Regions from separate parts of the Anoxybacillus sp. PDR2 genome, predicted to be linked through region 1. Evidence: riboswitches for the same ligand, from Rfam matches in the RefSeq annotation. Region 1 holds a riboswitch; the other holds the start of a gene.
What was found. Region 1 has a riboswitch for cobalamin ahead of GRQ40_RS08220 ((2Fe-2S) ferredoxin domain-containing protein). Riboswitches for the same ligand answer to the same signal wherever they lie in the genome.

Region 1 (7,476 bases):
TTCTATTCAGCGTACAACATCGAAAGCAACGCTTGGCAAACCGATCGGCCAATGCAAGTATTGCGGCGGAACAGTCATTGATAAAGGAGAGTTTTATGGCTGCGCGCATTATGCGAAAACAAAATGCTCATTTACGATCTCAAAGGTGATTCTCGGTAAAAAGATTTCACAAACGAATGTAAAAAAGCTTCTGCAGCACGGAAAGACAGATTTAATCAAAGGATTTAAAAAAGGGGATAAAACATTTAATGCCCATTTAGTGTGGAATGAGCAGGAAAAAAGAATTACTTTTTTGTTTTAACATTATCCACCAAGAAGTCTCCCGTCTCTTTAACGGATTGTAGGTGGGGGAGGCTCATTGCAAAATATTAAAAAATGCTTGCTCCTTTTTCTACCCGGCATAGCTGAGCACGTGCCGGGTAGAAAGCAAACTTAAGCAGCAACCATTAGCAATGGCGAAAGATTTCCATAAACTGATCTGGCTCATGCAGCACTTCAAATCCGAACGGCTGGTAAAGACCATGCGCATCCTTTGTCACTAATAAAAAGCGACGGATATTGAGAAGATCCGGGTGCTGCAGGACACATTCTACCAGCCACTTGCCAAGCTCTCTGCCGCGATAGGCTTCATCAATAAAAACATCGCATAAATAGGCGAATGTCGCTCCGTCAGTAACCACGCGTGCAAATCCAATCTGTGTCTGGCCGTGAAAAAGAGAAAAGCATAGCGAATGTTCAATCGATTTGATAATCGTTGTTCGTTCCCTTTGATTGGCCCAATAGGACTGAGCCAGAAACTCGCATACGCGGTCCATTTGAATGAGGGCACGATTAGTGGAAATCATCATATCATTTCGTTTATATTCAACGACTTGAAACAAAGCGTTTCCTCCTCCCTATTTCGACGAATTATAAGCGATTTTAAGAAAAAAGACAATGCTGGGTACTGGGCAAAGGAAAAAAACAACGGCTTTGGGCAGCCTATCATATATCGCTTTTTGTTTCCTCCCTCTTATTGGTGTAAGAGCTTCATGCCTTTGCGTGACAAGGACGAACCGAACCGCCGACTCCTTCAATCAGATGATTTATTCAGCGTTTATAGCCCGTTTGGCGGAACTTTTCTATTGCTAAAGGGCATGATGGATTCAAAGCAACGTCATTTTATGGTGGAACAGAAGGCACAGATGTTTGACAGGAGCGAAATTCAAAGGTACATTGAAGCTAACAAACACGAAATGCAAAAGATGTAAAAAACACATAATGAAGGAGGAAGGATAAGAATGGATATGATTAGAAAAATGTTGGCGTTTGGGCTTGGTTTGGCGTCTGTCAGCAAAGAGCAAGCAGAGAAATTGGTGGATGAGCTAGTGAAAAGAGGAGAATTATCTTTAGAAGAGTCAAAAGATGTAATTGATCAATGGATTCGGCAAAAGGAAGAAGGGAAAGCGGAGTTTCAACGCGCTGTGCGTGAGCAGCTAAAACAAATGCTTGATAAACTTGATTTAGCTACAAAAGAGGATATTCGCCAATTAGAAGAACGAATTCAACGCTTGGAGCAGAAAAACGAGTAAATAAAAAGATTTTGGAGCTGCAAAAGGAGACAGACCAATGGCCGGAAAAAGGATGCGTCATGTAAGTCGTTATCGGGAGATCGCTGTCGCTTTGATTCGCCATGGCTTTGGGATCGTAGCGGAGGAAATCGGGTTTTCCCAGTTTCTTTCTCTTCCACAAAGATTATTTTTCGATGCGCAGGAAAAGAATGAAAAAACAATTGGAGAACGAATCAGGCTCGTTTTACAGGAGTTGGGTCCAACTTTCGTGAAGCTGGGGCAGATTGCGAGCACGCGTCCGGATTTAATTCCTGGCCCTATTATTCGGGAATTGGAAAAGCTGCAAGATCAAGTTTCTTCTTTTTCATTTGCCGAAGTCGCACGAACAGTTCAAGAGGAATTAGGAAGTGATGTGGATCGATTGTTTCAACAGTTCGAGGCGGTTCCGATTGCGGCCGCTTCGATTGGACAAGTTCATCGAGCCATCTTGCATTCAGGAGAACAAGTCGCTGTTAAAATTCAGCGCCCGAATATCGCCCATATGATTGAAACGGATTTAGAAATTCTGCAAGATTTAGCGATTCTCGCTGAGCGCCGCCTTTCATGGGCTGCGCAATATCAAATCGGCGATATGGTTGAAGAATTCTCGCAATCTCTTCGGGCCGAGCTTGATTATACGATTGAAGCGAGGAATGCTGATAAAATTTTTCAGCAATTTAAACAAGATCCTAGCATTTATGTTCCAAAAGTATTTTGGGAGTATTCAAGCAAAAAAGTGCTAACGATGGAATATGTGGAAGGAATCAAACTTAACGAGTTGGAGCGGCTGAAGGAAAGCGGATATGACTTGAAACATTTGGCCGAACGTCTAACCAAGGCAATTTTGCAACAAATTTTAAGAGAAGGGTTTTTCCATGGAGATCCTCATCCCGGCAATCTATTCGTATTGCCGGGGGAGGTGATCGCTTTTATTGATTTTGGGATGATCGGGCGTCTGACGCCAGATATGAAATATCACTTTTCTTCGTTAGTGATTGCTTTAATGCGTCATAATACAGATGGGATCGTTAAATCGCTGTATCAAATGGGGCTTGTTCCTGAGCATGTCGATGTATCGCGATTGCATGAGGATATCGAACAATTAAGAGAGAAGTACTACAATGTTCCGCTCAGCCAAATCAGTCTTGGCGAGGCGCTTCATGATTTGTTTCATGTTGCCTTTCAACACTCTATTCGCATTCCGAAGGATTTAACCCTTCTGGGAAAGACGTTGCTAACAGTGGAAGGCGTAGCAGAGCAGTTAGATCCGGAGCTGAACATTCTCAATATTGCTGAACCATTTGGACGCCAGCTATTAAAGGAGCGCTTGCATCCTAAACATCTAACCGAAGAAGTGTGGAAGCGCGTGTTCAATTATGGAGAAATGTTGCTGGACTTCCCTAAGAACATGAAGGAGTTAACGGCATTTATTAAACAAGGAAAGCTGCATTTGAAAATGGATATTCCTGAATGGCCGCTTTTTTTAAAAAAATTAGATCAAATTAGTAATCGCTTATCCTTCAGTATTGTGCTGCTGTCTTTCAGCATTATTATGGCAGGGATTATTATTGGCTCTTCTTTAGGTAGGCAATCGACTTTACTTTGGAAAATTCCAGTAATTGAGATTGGGTTTGGTATCGCCTCTTTGATGTTTTTATGGCTGTTATATTTAATTTATAAATCCGGACGGTTTTAGCTGTTGACCTAATCGCTGGTGGTGGATTACTTGTTTTATTTCTCGTGCTGTATAAAATGGAGAACCACGGTTAGAGGATAGGCCGCTGACTTGTCTCGGTCACGCCAAAGCGTGCTGTCGAAACCTGCTTATATAGGGACTGCCTGCAGAGGCTCGACTAGAATGTGTTACGATAATAATTTTATGTAAACAATCCGGTGTGCTGATGATCCAATAAAAATCATTGGCATTACTTGATTCCCAGCTTTTCTGCCGTAGTCGGCAAGCAAATGACTTGCCGACTGGGCATGCATATGGCAGAAAAGCTTGTGTCTAGCTCAATCATTCCATATTTTTAGTAAAATGATCATCCACACTTGCGGGAAACCATATTAGTTCTTCTTATTTCACCGTTCCTCTGTTTTTTTTTGACGGATTTTGCAGGATTTTTTTTCAAAATGTCAAAAGGATTTAATAGACAAAGAAAAATGGGGGAAGGGAAATTAAATGAAGACAGCAGATTTATGTGATCAATTTTTGTCGGAGCTGCAAGTGTGCCAATTACCGTTGCATTCTTATGGCGGAAAAACAGAGTTTTCCGGACCGATTGCCACTGTTGAGGTATTCGAGGACAATGTGCTCGTTCGCGAAGCGCTAGAAACCATTCCGGCAGGCACGGTGTTAGTTGTTGATGGAAAAGGTTCGCGAAATTGTGCATTGCTCGGAGATCGTCTGGCACAAATCGCTTGTGAACGAGGACTTGCAGGCGTGATTGTCCATGGTTGCATTCGCGATTCAGCTGAAATTGCGCAAATGCCGCTTGGCGTAATCGCTCTTGGGACATGCCCTGTCAAAAGCAAAAAAGAAGGGAAAGGGGCGCGTGATCGCGTTCTTGAATTCGGGGGCGTACATTGGGAGCCGGGCGCGCATGTGTATGTTGATAGCGATGGAGTTGTTGTCGCTAAAACAAAACTGTTCGAAAAATAAAAATGGTTGACTTTTTTCGAAAATTCATCATATCATTGTGGAGGAACAACTGAATCATTGAATCGTTTGCTAAAGCAAGTAAGGTGCCTTTCTCTATTGGGACAGGCTTAAAAGGGAAGTACGGTGAAAAGCCGTCACGGTACCCGCCACTGTGATGAGGAGCTTCATTGCATCATGTCACTGAAGGAAACTTCGGGAAGGCGCAATGAAGCGATGATTCTAAGTCAGGAGACCTGCCTTATTTGCTCGGCCGGATACCTACGGGATTATAGGTAGACGTGCGGGGGAATGGTATACATATGCATTTGTGATTGGCCGTATGCATTTTTCTGCACCTCTATCGATAGAGGTGCTTTTTTATTTCATCAAAAAGGAGAGGATCGGTGTGACAACGTGGAATTTAACTGGAGTAAAGCATCACGTATTGATCTGTAACGGCGGCAGCTGCATGCGAAAAGGCGGAGAGGAGGTGACAATCGCCATTCGTGATGAAATTGCGCGGCTGGAATTGGACAGCACTGTACACACAACGAGAACGCGCTGCAATGGCCGCTGTAATGATGCGTGCGTAGTAATCGTGTATCCGCAAGGAGTTTGGTACAAGGGGGTGACGCCGGATAAAGGAAGAGAGCTTGTCCAAACACATTTAAAAGATGGTGATCCTTTAAAAGATATCGTCACCTATCAGTATGGAGAAGATGGATTATCGATGTGCCATCCAACAGCTGCGGTTGGCATTACTAAAAAAGCTAGCATCAAGGAGGAGAGGGTATGAAGCAATGGAAGTTTCTGCTGCTGCTATGTGGCCTTGTTGTTTATTTTACTGTCAATAGCGGCACACCAGCCTATGCTATGCATATTATGGAAGGATTTTTGCCGGTGAAATGGGCGCTATTTTGGTGGATTGTTTTTCTGCCGTTTTTCATCGCCGGAGTGCGAGCGCTGATGAAGATCGCAAAGCGCCATCCTGAATTAAAATTGTTGATTGCGCTTTCAGGAGCTTTTACCTTTGTACTTTCGGCGTTAAAAATCCCATCGGTGACAGGCAGCAGCTCCCATCCGACTGGAGTCGGGCTCGGGGCCGTTTTATTTGGTCCGCTAACGATGACGGTGATGGGGAGCATCGTTCTTTTATTCCAAGCGTTACTACTGGCGCATGGGGGATTGACGACATTAGGAGCGAACGCGATGTCCATGGCGGTATGCGGTCCGCTAGTAGCATACGGGGTGTATCGTTTAGGAAAAAGGTATAACATTTCGCAGCGATTTGTCATTTTTTTAGCCGCTTTTCTTTCTGACTTGGCCACATATGTAGTTACATCATGGCAATTGGCGCTTGCTTTTCCCGACACAACAGGAGGAGTAGCAGCTTCATTTCTTAAATTTGCCGGAATTTTTGCGATTACGCAAATACCGCTCGCGATCACCGAAGGGCTGCTGACTGTTGTTGTGTGGAACTTTTTATCTACTTACAGCAGTCGAGAGCTGAATCAACTTCAGAAAGGAGCCTAGCAGATGAAGCGAAATCTATTGCTTATTGTTCTTGCTTTTGTATTAGCTGTCGCTCCCTTGCTATTGGTTCGCAATTCGGATTTTGGCGGTACAGATGATCAAGCGGAAAAAGCGATTCAAACGATCGTCCCGGATTATAAGCCTTGGTTTGAGACGATCTTTTCACCGCCGGGTGGGGAAGTGGAAACATTGTTATTTTCTTTGCAAGCCGCGCTTGGCGCCGGGGTGATTGGCTATATTATCGGCGTTTATAAAGGTCGAGCCGGTCGAAGAGATGAAGCGGAATGATTCGGCATTTTGACATGATTGCCTATCATAATCGTCTGCGCTGTCTGCGGCCTGAACAAAAGACTTTATTCTCTTTTCTCTTGCTTTTGAACACTATGGTAGGAAGCAGAGGAACGCATCTTTTTATTATTTTCTGGCTAGCCATATGGACGATTGGGTATGCAGGTGTTTCTTGGAAAGTATATGTAAAAACGTTGGGAATGGTCATCCTTTTCCTTTTAATTAGCTGGCCGATTTTGCTTATTTCCCTTGATTCATGGCACATATCCGTGAATCGAGGAAATATTCCGGCAGCAATCGATGTATCGCTGCGCTCCATTGCAGCATGGTCGTGCTTATTTTTCCTTTTAGTAACAACGCCGTTTCCAGAGTTGCTCTATGTATTAAAAAAACTGAAAATACCATCTGTTATGATTGAATTACTATTTTTTATGTATCGATTTGTCTTTGTGTTTGAGCAGGCGGCGGAGGAATTATATACAGCGATGAAAGCCCGCAACGGCGGCAGTCATTGGCGGCATGGCGCCATGCTTATTTTTCAGCTTTGGCAAAAAATATGGGACGCTTACCATGCTTTATTGCTCGCATTACGGGCGCGCGGGTTTTCCGATGAGCTTGTCTATATTCAAAACGAAACGTGTGGTGTATGGAGCAAGCGCTATATTGTAGAGGCGATTGCCGGAATGGGGGTACTCATATGGATGAGATGATTGAGAGGAAAAAAAGATGTTGAGATTAGAAGAGGTGTATTACCAATATCCTCATGGCCAAGAAGTGCTGAAGGGAGTGTCTCTTCAGATTTTCAGAGGGAAAAAATATGCGCTTATTGGCCATAATGGCTGTGGGAAAACGACGTTATTTTTGCATATGAACGGGCTGTTGCGCCCCAATCGCGGATGCATCTATTGGAAAGAGCAAAAAATGGATGACCGGCGCCAAACGATTCAACAATGGCGCCGAGAGGTAGGCATTGTTTTTCAAAATCCAGAACATCAGCTTTTGGCTCCTGTTGTGAGAGATGAATTAGCCTTTGGCTTGCATCAGCTGGGGCTACATGAAGCAGAAATCAATCAGGAAATCGACAGAACGGTTCGTGAATTTGGCCTGCAATCATGGATGGACAAGCCTGTCCACCATTTAAGTCTCGGCCAAAAAAAATGGCTGACTCTTGCTTCGGTGATGGCCATGAGGCCGCATTTGCTAGTGTTAGATGAACCGACAGCCTATTTGGATCTCTTACAAACAGAGCGATTGGTAGAAAAAATCAATGATATTCATCAAGCAGGAACAACGGTATTCATTGCGACTCACGATTTTGACTTTGTTTTGAAATGGGCTGACATCGTCTTTGTGATGCATGATGGGCAAATTGTGATGCACGGGGAACCGCAAGAGCTGTTTGCACGGCCGAGCGTACTGCAAGAA
Region 2 (7,476 bases), 1.0 Mb from region 1:
TTTCCCCATGTTGAAACAGAACGAGGCTGATCGTGATTTTCAAGGAACAAAGCATTCCAGCCGCCATTTTCAAGCCCTTTTTGCCATTTCGTCAACACACGCTTCAATTGGCGGACATCCACTTGATGATTGATGGTTTTCTCCCATAATCCCAGATGTTCAAATTGAAAGATCATATTAAAAATGCCTTCTTTTTCTCCTACCCATTCCCCCGCCTGCTCCACCTTTACGCCATTCGCTTCTCCGACAGTCATAATATCGTATTGCGCAAACGTTTGCATTTTCAACTCTTTTAAATATTCCATAATGCCTTCTTGATTCATATGGCCCGCAAAGGAAGGAACGTAATCCAACCCCTTGGGATTCGGCAAGTCTGGCAGCCCAGGCTTTTTCTTAATATGAGAAATCGCATCAACACGAAAACCGTCAATCCCTTTATTCAGCCACCACTTAATCATTTCATACAACGCGCGGCGCACCTCATCATTTTCCCAATTTAAATCAGGCTGCTTCGCCGCGAAAACATGCAAGTAATACTGTTTTGTCAACGGATCATATTCCCAAGCCGATCCGCCAAAAATACTTTCCCAGTTATTCGGCTCTTTTCCATTTTTACCATCGCGCCAAATATACCAATCGCGTTTCGGGCTATCTTTTGCAGAACGTGACTCTACAAACCACGGATGTTCATCGCTTGTGTGATTAATCACCAAATCTAAAATGACTTTCATGCCGCGGTTATGCGCTTGCTGCAACAGTTCGTCAAAATCGTTCATATCTCCAAACTCTTCAGCAATGGCATAATAATCACTTATATCATATCCATTGTCGGCATTTGGCGATGGATAAATCGGACAAATCCATATGATATCGATTCCAAGATCGTGCAAATAATCAAGCTTTGAAAGAATGCCGCGAAGATCCCCGATTCCATCTCCATTGGAATCCATAAAGCTTCGCGGATAAATTTGATACACAACCCCTTCTTTCCACCATGCTTTATTCAAAGTAGTACCTCCTCTATTCATCGACATGCAATATCCTAATTATTAAGTTACATGATCCGCTATCGAGATACAATACACTTTGAGAAAAAAGTAAAAACGCTCCTGAATGATCCCCAATCATAAGCATACTCAAGACGGACAATAGCCTTTTTCGTAGCGCCATCGGATACCAGGATTTTTCACAGGAAGTAACAGCCATCATCAAACAAAGGAATACTTGCCGATGATAAACCGAAAAGCAAATAATCCCACCATTCATAACTTAAAGCCTGTAAAAAACATGGGCGGAGACAAGTCGGTGAACTTGCCTCCGCCGCACCAAAACGCAACCAAGCGGCGAACAACTAGCTGCTTTCGACTGCTCCCTTTTCAATTATTCATTCCGTCCACTGAAACGTTCTTGCTTCTCGCTTCTGTCCATTTTTTCCATTTGAAGCTATCCATATCAAGCAAATCAAACATCGTCCCTTCTCAATCTATCCTCTTTGCCGCTCATATAACTTTAAATGATGATACACAGCTTTAAGCAACGGGGTAGTGATTTGATGCTGCTTCGCTAGTTGAAGCAAATATCCTTGCAAATGATCGACTTCGACCATTTGCCCTTTTTCCATATCGCGCTGCATGGAAGATTTCATTTGCGGCGGCATGCTATTCATTTGCGCCCATTGTTTTTCCTCAATGCCGTCTTCAATTGGGGCCCCGTGCGCTCTCATAATGGCTCCGATTTCTTTCAATAAAGCTAAAAGAATTTCTTGCCCGTATTCTCCTGAGCACACCAGACCCATCGGAACACGGAATAATGTCGTCACACCAGACATCGCTGCAATAAATAAATATTTGTGCCACATATCAGTGACAATTTGTTCACTCAACTCAAATCGTGCATTGCATGATGAAAACAGATCATCAAGTCTTTTCACCCGTTGGGTAATCTCACCTGACCATTCACCGAACTTGACAGTGTGAGTAGGACTTGATTGAATAATCGTTCCATCTTCTGCAAGGGTTGTTTCAATAAAACAAAGTCCTCCCAATACGTTCTCTTTTCCAAACTCCTGCCAAAGCAAGTCCATGTGCGCAATACCATTTAATAGCGGTAAAATAAGCGTTCCTTCTCCTACATATGGCTTGACATCGCGAATGGCTTCAGGCAAATGATACGCTTTGTTAGAAAAAATGACAACATCAAACGGTACTGCTTCCTCTGCGGCAACAAGCAGCTTGGGAGTTAGCTGTGCGTCACCATGGACACTGCGAATGACAAGCCCTCGTTTTTCTAATTGCTGTTTTCTTTTTTCGCGAACAAGAAACGTGACATCTACTCCTTTTTCCAGCAGACGACCGCCAAAATAACCGCCGACTGCTCCAGCCCCCACTACTAATATACGCATCTTTGATTCCTCCTCAGCAGATTGGATGAAACGTCCCTAAACCGACAATCCTTCACCGATAAAACAAAATAAAGGCTCCATAAAAAAATCCTATCATGTTCTCTGGCATTTCTAAACAGCAAAGAAAGAGAAAAGGGAGATCAGAATCCCCCTTTTTTCAGCAACACCGAGATACTTTTCCACCTTTGGCGTTATATCTTGCATCTTGTGCCTCGCAAAAAAACTCCTTTCGCGACTTAATCGGTTCTCCCGGGTGATGCGTTTTCATATGTTCAACATAACGTTCATAATTCGGCACCCCAACAAGCAAATCGAAAAATTGCCGCCGATATTTGATCATATTTGCTAGAAGCTTACGCATAATGCTTAACCCCATTTCCATCATCCCGTGGAATATAAGGAGCTTCTTTAAGAGGTGTTGCTTTATTATTCAATACTTTAATCCAAATGTTAATCGACGAAATGAGCACAGCTAAAACGACGAGCATAAAAATGCCGCATAACGCTGCATCTACATAATCATTCATAATAATTTGCCGCATTTGCGCTTCTGTCGTCGCTGGTGCTAAAATATTGCCTTCGTTTAGCGCATTTCTGAATACTTTCGCATGTGATAAAAATCCAATTTTAGCATCCGGATGGAACAATTTTTGAAATCCAGCTGTCATCGTTACAACTAATAGCCACACTGTTGGCACTAACGTTACCCATGCGTATGCCTTTTTCCCCATCTTAAATAAAAGAGTCGTTCCTAATAAAAGGGCGATACCAGCAAGCATTTGGTTGGCAATACCAAACAGCGGCCATAATGTATTGATTCCGCCAAGCGGATCAATGACTCCTTGATAGAGGAAATATCCCCATCCGAGTACACATAAAGCCGTTGCAATAATATTGGCCGGCAATGAATCGGTTTTAGCAAATGGTTTATAAAAATGTCCGATAATATCTTGAATCATGAAGCGGCCAACACGCGTTCCCGCATCAATCGTCGTTAAAATAAATAGCGCTTCAAATAAAATCGCAAAATGGTACCAAAAAGCCATAAATGCTTTTCCACCAATCACTTTTGAAAGGATCACTGCCATCCCAATAGCCAAAGTCGGTGCACCGCCTGTACGCGATAAAATCGTTTGCTCCCCTACATCTTTGGCCAACTCTGTCAATGCGTCTGGGGTAACGACAAATCCCCAAGATGAAACCGTTTGGGCAGCCTGGACTACATCTGTGCCAATAGCAGCTGCTGGACTATTAATCGCAAAATAAACCCCTGGTGTTAGCACGCATGCTGCGACAAGAGCCATTACCGCTACAAACGACTCCATAAGCATCGCCCCATATCCGATTGGGCGGGCATGACTTTCGAGTTCGATCATTTTTGGCGTCGTTCCGGAAGAAACAAGAGCATGGAATCCAGAAACAGCTCCGCACGCAATGGTGATAAATAAAAATGGGAATAAATTTCCTGAAAATACAGGTCCTGTTCCATCCACGAATTTGGTCACAGCAGGCATTTGCAAATCAGGTGCAACAACAAGAATACCAAGCGCTAGACCAACGATCGTTCCGATTTTAAGAAAAGTGCTTAAATAATCGCGCGGCGCTAGCAATAGCCATACAGGCAACGCCGAAGCCACAAATCCATAAGCAATCATTAAAAGAGCAATTGTCTCCCCTTTAAATGTAAACATATTGGCTAATGTCGGATGTTCAGCCACATGCTGTCCCGCAATAAGGGAAACAATCAGCAGAACAAAACCGATCAATGAAGCTTCCCCTACGCGGCCTGGCCGCAGATAGCGCATGTAAATTCCCATAAAAATCGCAATCGGAATCGTTGCCGCAATGGTAAACATTCCCCACGGGCTTCCTACAAGCGCTTTCACAACCACCAACGCTAACACGGCTAATAAAATAATCATGATACCTAAAATCCCAAGCATAGCAACAAGCCCTGTGAAGGAGCCCATTTCTTCTTTAATCATTTCACCAAGTGACTTTCCGTTGCGGCGCATTGAAGCAAACAAAATGACAAAATCCTGTACCGCACCTGCTAGTACCACACCGACTACAATCCAAAGCGTGCCCGGCAAATATCCCATCTGTGATGCCAAAATAGGGCCAACAAGCGGGCCAGCTCCTGCAATAGCAGCAAAATGATGTCCGAATAACACCCATTTATTCGTCGGCACATAGTCTTTTCCATCATTCATCACTTCAGCTGGTGTTTTGCGATTATCATCCAGCTCAAATACTTTCTGCGCAATAAATTTGCTATAAAAACGATAAGCCACTGCATATACACACACCGCTGCCACAATGAGCCAAATCGCATTAATCGTTTCGCCGCGGTGCAGAGCCAATACCGCAAAGCCAATGGCTCCAATGATCGAAATCAATCCCCAAATCACGATTGATTTAACCGCTTTCAAAATCCTCTCCCCCTTTGCACTAAAAAATTATACTCTACTCACAGCGATTATACTAACTATTCTGAAAAGTTACCCAAATATTTTCTTAACATGAACAAAACTAGACATAACATGTCAAATTACACACCTAACATGCACCATTTTCAAATTCCCGATCTCAATAGGAACAAAATGTATATTTTCAATAAAATGTAATTATATAAACTGTAAAAAGCGGAAATGATAAAAATAAGGCAGGGCTCTTTTTCTATATACGAGGCGATATAGGATATAGTCGATGATCAACAAATAAAATCCATTAGTAAAGGGTTAAGAAAACGTGAAAGCAATTGAACGGTTGTTATGGAGTATTGCTTTACCAGGATTCGGACAGCTTTTGAATCAAAAGTATTTCAAAGGAACCATCTTTATTTTATTAGAATTTATTGTAAACTCTCAATCCCGATTTAATGAAGCCATTCGCCTGAGCTTTTTGGGAAAAACAATCGAAGCAACCCAAGTCATTGATTTTCAATGGCTTATGTTTTATCCGTGTTTGTATTTTTTTGCAATGTGGGATGCTTATAAAGATGCTGACGGTGGTCGCTCTCCTTACGCTTTTCTTCCATTCGTTTTTTCAGCTTATTTTGTCACAGTTGGACTGATGTACTCTTCCCGCGTTACCATCTTCGGCATTTTTTTTGGACCAATTTGGCTGCCAATGCTCTCAGTTATTCCTGGTGTGCTCACCGGTTTACTGATTCGCTCGCTGCTTATTAAATTTCTCCCACTTCAAAAATAAACGCGCCGATCGAGCGCGTTTTTTATTTTTCCACTTCAGAAATATTATAGTTGAATTTTCCATTGATTTATTATATGATGATACCAGTGCAACTAACAAACACAATATATTGTATCGAAGAATAAAAACAAAACTATATATAGTAGAACAAACCACAAGTAAAGGTGTCCCTTAGGACTTAATAGGGAATCTGGTGTAAATCCAGAACTGCCCCCGCAACTGTATGTGCGGACGAAATGGAAGCTCCACTGTATACGAAAGCTTATACGGCGCGTATACGGGAAGGATCCAAAGTAGGAAGAAGCACAAGTCAGGAGACCTGCCTTGCTTGTTTCGTTTCACATTCTTCGGGGAGGGAGAAGATGAAGCGATGGTTTAAGAAGGGAAGTTTTATTCCTTTTTATACTATCGTTTCATCCACTCAATCCGGAGTGGATTTTTTTATTGGAAAGAGGAGGAGCCGATAATGACGTTTACTTTTCAAACCGTTTCTCAAGAAGAATTGATTGCCTGGATTCATGATCTTACAAATGAATTTCCTCATCTAGACACATCCGAATATATCAAGCGTGTGCTTCGCATGATTCAAAACAAAGACACTGCGTCCTTCGAACAAATGGCAAATGATTGCATTCTTGAGGGACTTTCATATATTAGCGAAGCAGAACCAGACTGGACCTTTGTTTGCGCCCGCATTTATTTACAGAAGCTTTATCACGAAGCAGCTCAAAATCGCGGTTATCATCCAAAAGAACGCTACGGTGATTTTTACGAGCTGGTCGCTTCTCTCGTTTCCAAGGGAGTTTACAACCATTCTTTGCTTGATGATTATGAAAAAGAAGAAATTAAAGAGATTGGAGCGATCATCAATCCAGAAAAAGACAAGCTATTTACCTATATCGGTCTCCGCACGCTTGCAGATCGCTATCTTGCCCGTGATTATGAAAGAAATTTATATGAACTGCCGCAAGAGCGCTTTCTCATCATCGCGATGACATTGATGGCCAAAGAGCCAAAAACGCAGCGACTTGCCTTTATCCGAGAAGCATACTGGGCATTAAGCAATTTATATATGACGGTTGCCACTCCGACTTTAGCCAATGCAGGAAAAAACTATGGTCAGCTATCAAGCTGCTTTATCGATACGATTGATGACAGCCTGCAAGGTATTTACGACAGCAATACCGATATTGCTAACCTTTCCAAGGCAGGGGGCGGCATTGGCGTCTATCTCGGAAAGATTCGCAGCCGCGGCAGCGATATTAAAGGATTTAAAGGGATTTCATCCGGCGTGATTCCATGGATGAAGCAATTGAATAACACCGCTGTCAGCGTCGATCAGCTTGGCCAAAGAAAAGGAGCCATCTCTGTCTACTTAGACGTGTGGCATAAAGATATTTTTGCTTTTTTAGATGCCAAATTAAACAATGGCGATGAACGGATGAGGACACACGATTTATTCACAGGCGTTTGCATCCCTGATTTATTTATGGAGCAAGTAGAAAAACGCGGAGATTGGTATTTATTTGATCCACACGAAATACGACAAATCATGGGATTCAGTCTAGAAGACTTTTATGATGAAGAAAAAGGGGACGGCAGTTTTCGTCAAAAATATTGGGAATGCGTTCAAGAAAAGCGCCTTTCAAAAGAGAGAGTTCCAGCTATTGAAATTATGAAAAGCATTATGCGCAGCCAGCTAGAATCAGGCACACCATTTATGTTTTATCGCGATGAAGTGAATCGAAAAAATCCGAACTCACATCTCGGCATGATTTATTGTAGCAACCTTTGCACTGAAATTGCCCAAAATCAAAGCCCGACCGTGATGGAAAAACAATATGTAAAAGATGGGAAAATCA

Region 2: another riboswitch for cobalamin. It lies ahead of GRQ40_RS03515 (ribonucleoside-diphosphate reductase subunit alpha); the one in region 1 lies ahead of GRQ40_RS08220 ((2Fe-2S) ferredoxin domain-containing protein).

What each region holds. Positions count from the first base shown of each region.
Region 1 is NZ_CP047158.1:1,713,576-1,721,051, forward strand. Features, by position in the region: gene GRQ40_RS08195 (DNA topoisomerase III) at 1-301, shown strand, start outside; gene GRQ40_RS08200 (GNAT family N-acetyltransferase) at 447-881, opposite strand; gene GRQ40_RS08205 (phasin family protein) at 1,281-1,571, shown strand; gene ubiB (2-polyprenylphenol 6-hydroxylase) at 1,609-3,285, shown strand; gene rraA (ribonuclease E activity regulator RraA) at 3,772-4,251, shown strand; cobalamin riboswitch at 4,316-4,507, shown strand; gene GRQ40_RS08220 ((2Fe-2S) ferredoxin domain-containing protein) at 4,637-5,026, shown strand; gene GRQ40_RS08225 (energy-coupling factor ABC transporter permease) at 5,023-5,763, shown strand; gene GRQ40_RS08230 (energy-coupling factor ABC transporter substrate-binding protein) at 5,767-6,051, shown strand; gene cbiQ (cobalt ECF transporter T component CbiQ) at 6,048-6,761, shown strand; gene GRQ40_RS08240 (energy-coupling factor ABC transporter ATP-binding protein) at 6,778-7,476, shown strand, end outside.
Region 2 is NZ_CP047158.1:718,518-725,993, reverse strand. Features, by position in the region: gene GRQ40_RS03540 (glycoside hydrolase family 13 protein) at 1-1,007, opposite strand, end outside; gene GRQ40_RS03535 (ketopantoate reductase family protein) at 1,484-2,401, opposite strand; gene GRQ40_RS03530 (YbdD/YjiX family protein) at 2,559-2,762, opposite strand; gene GRQ40_RS03525 (carbon starvation CstA family protein) at 2,755-4,833, opposite strand; gene GRQ40_RS03520 (hypothetical protein) at 5,153-5,614, shown strand; cobalamin riboswitch at 5,760-5,956, shown strand; gene GRQ40_RS03515 (ribonucleoside-diphosphate reductase subunit alpha) at 6,081-7,476, shown strand, end outside.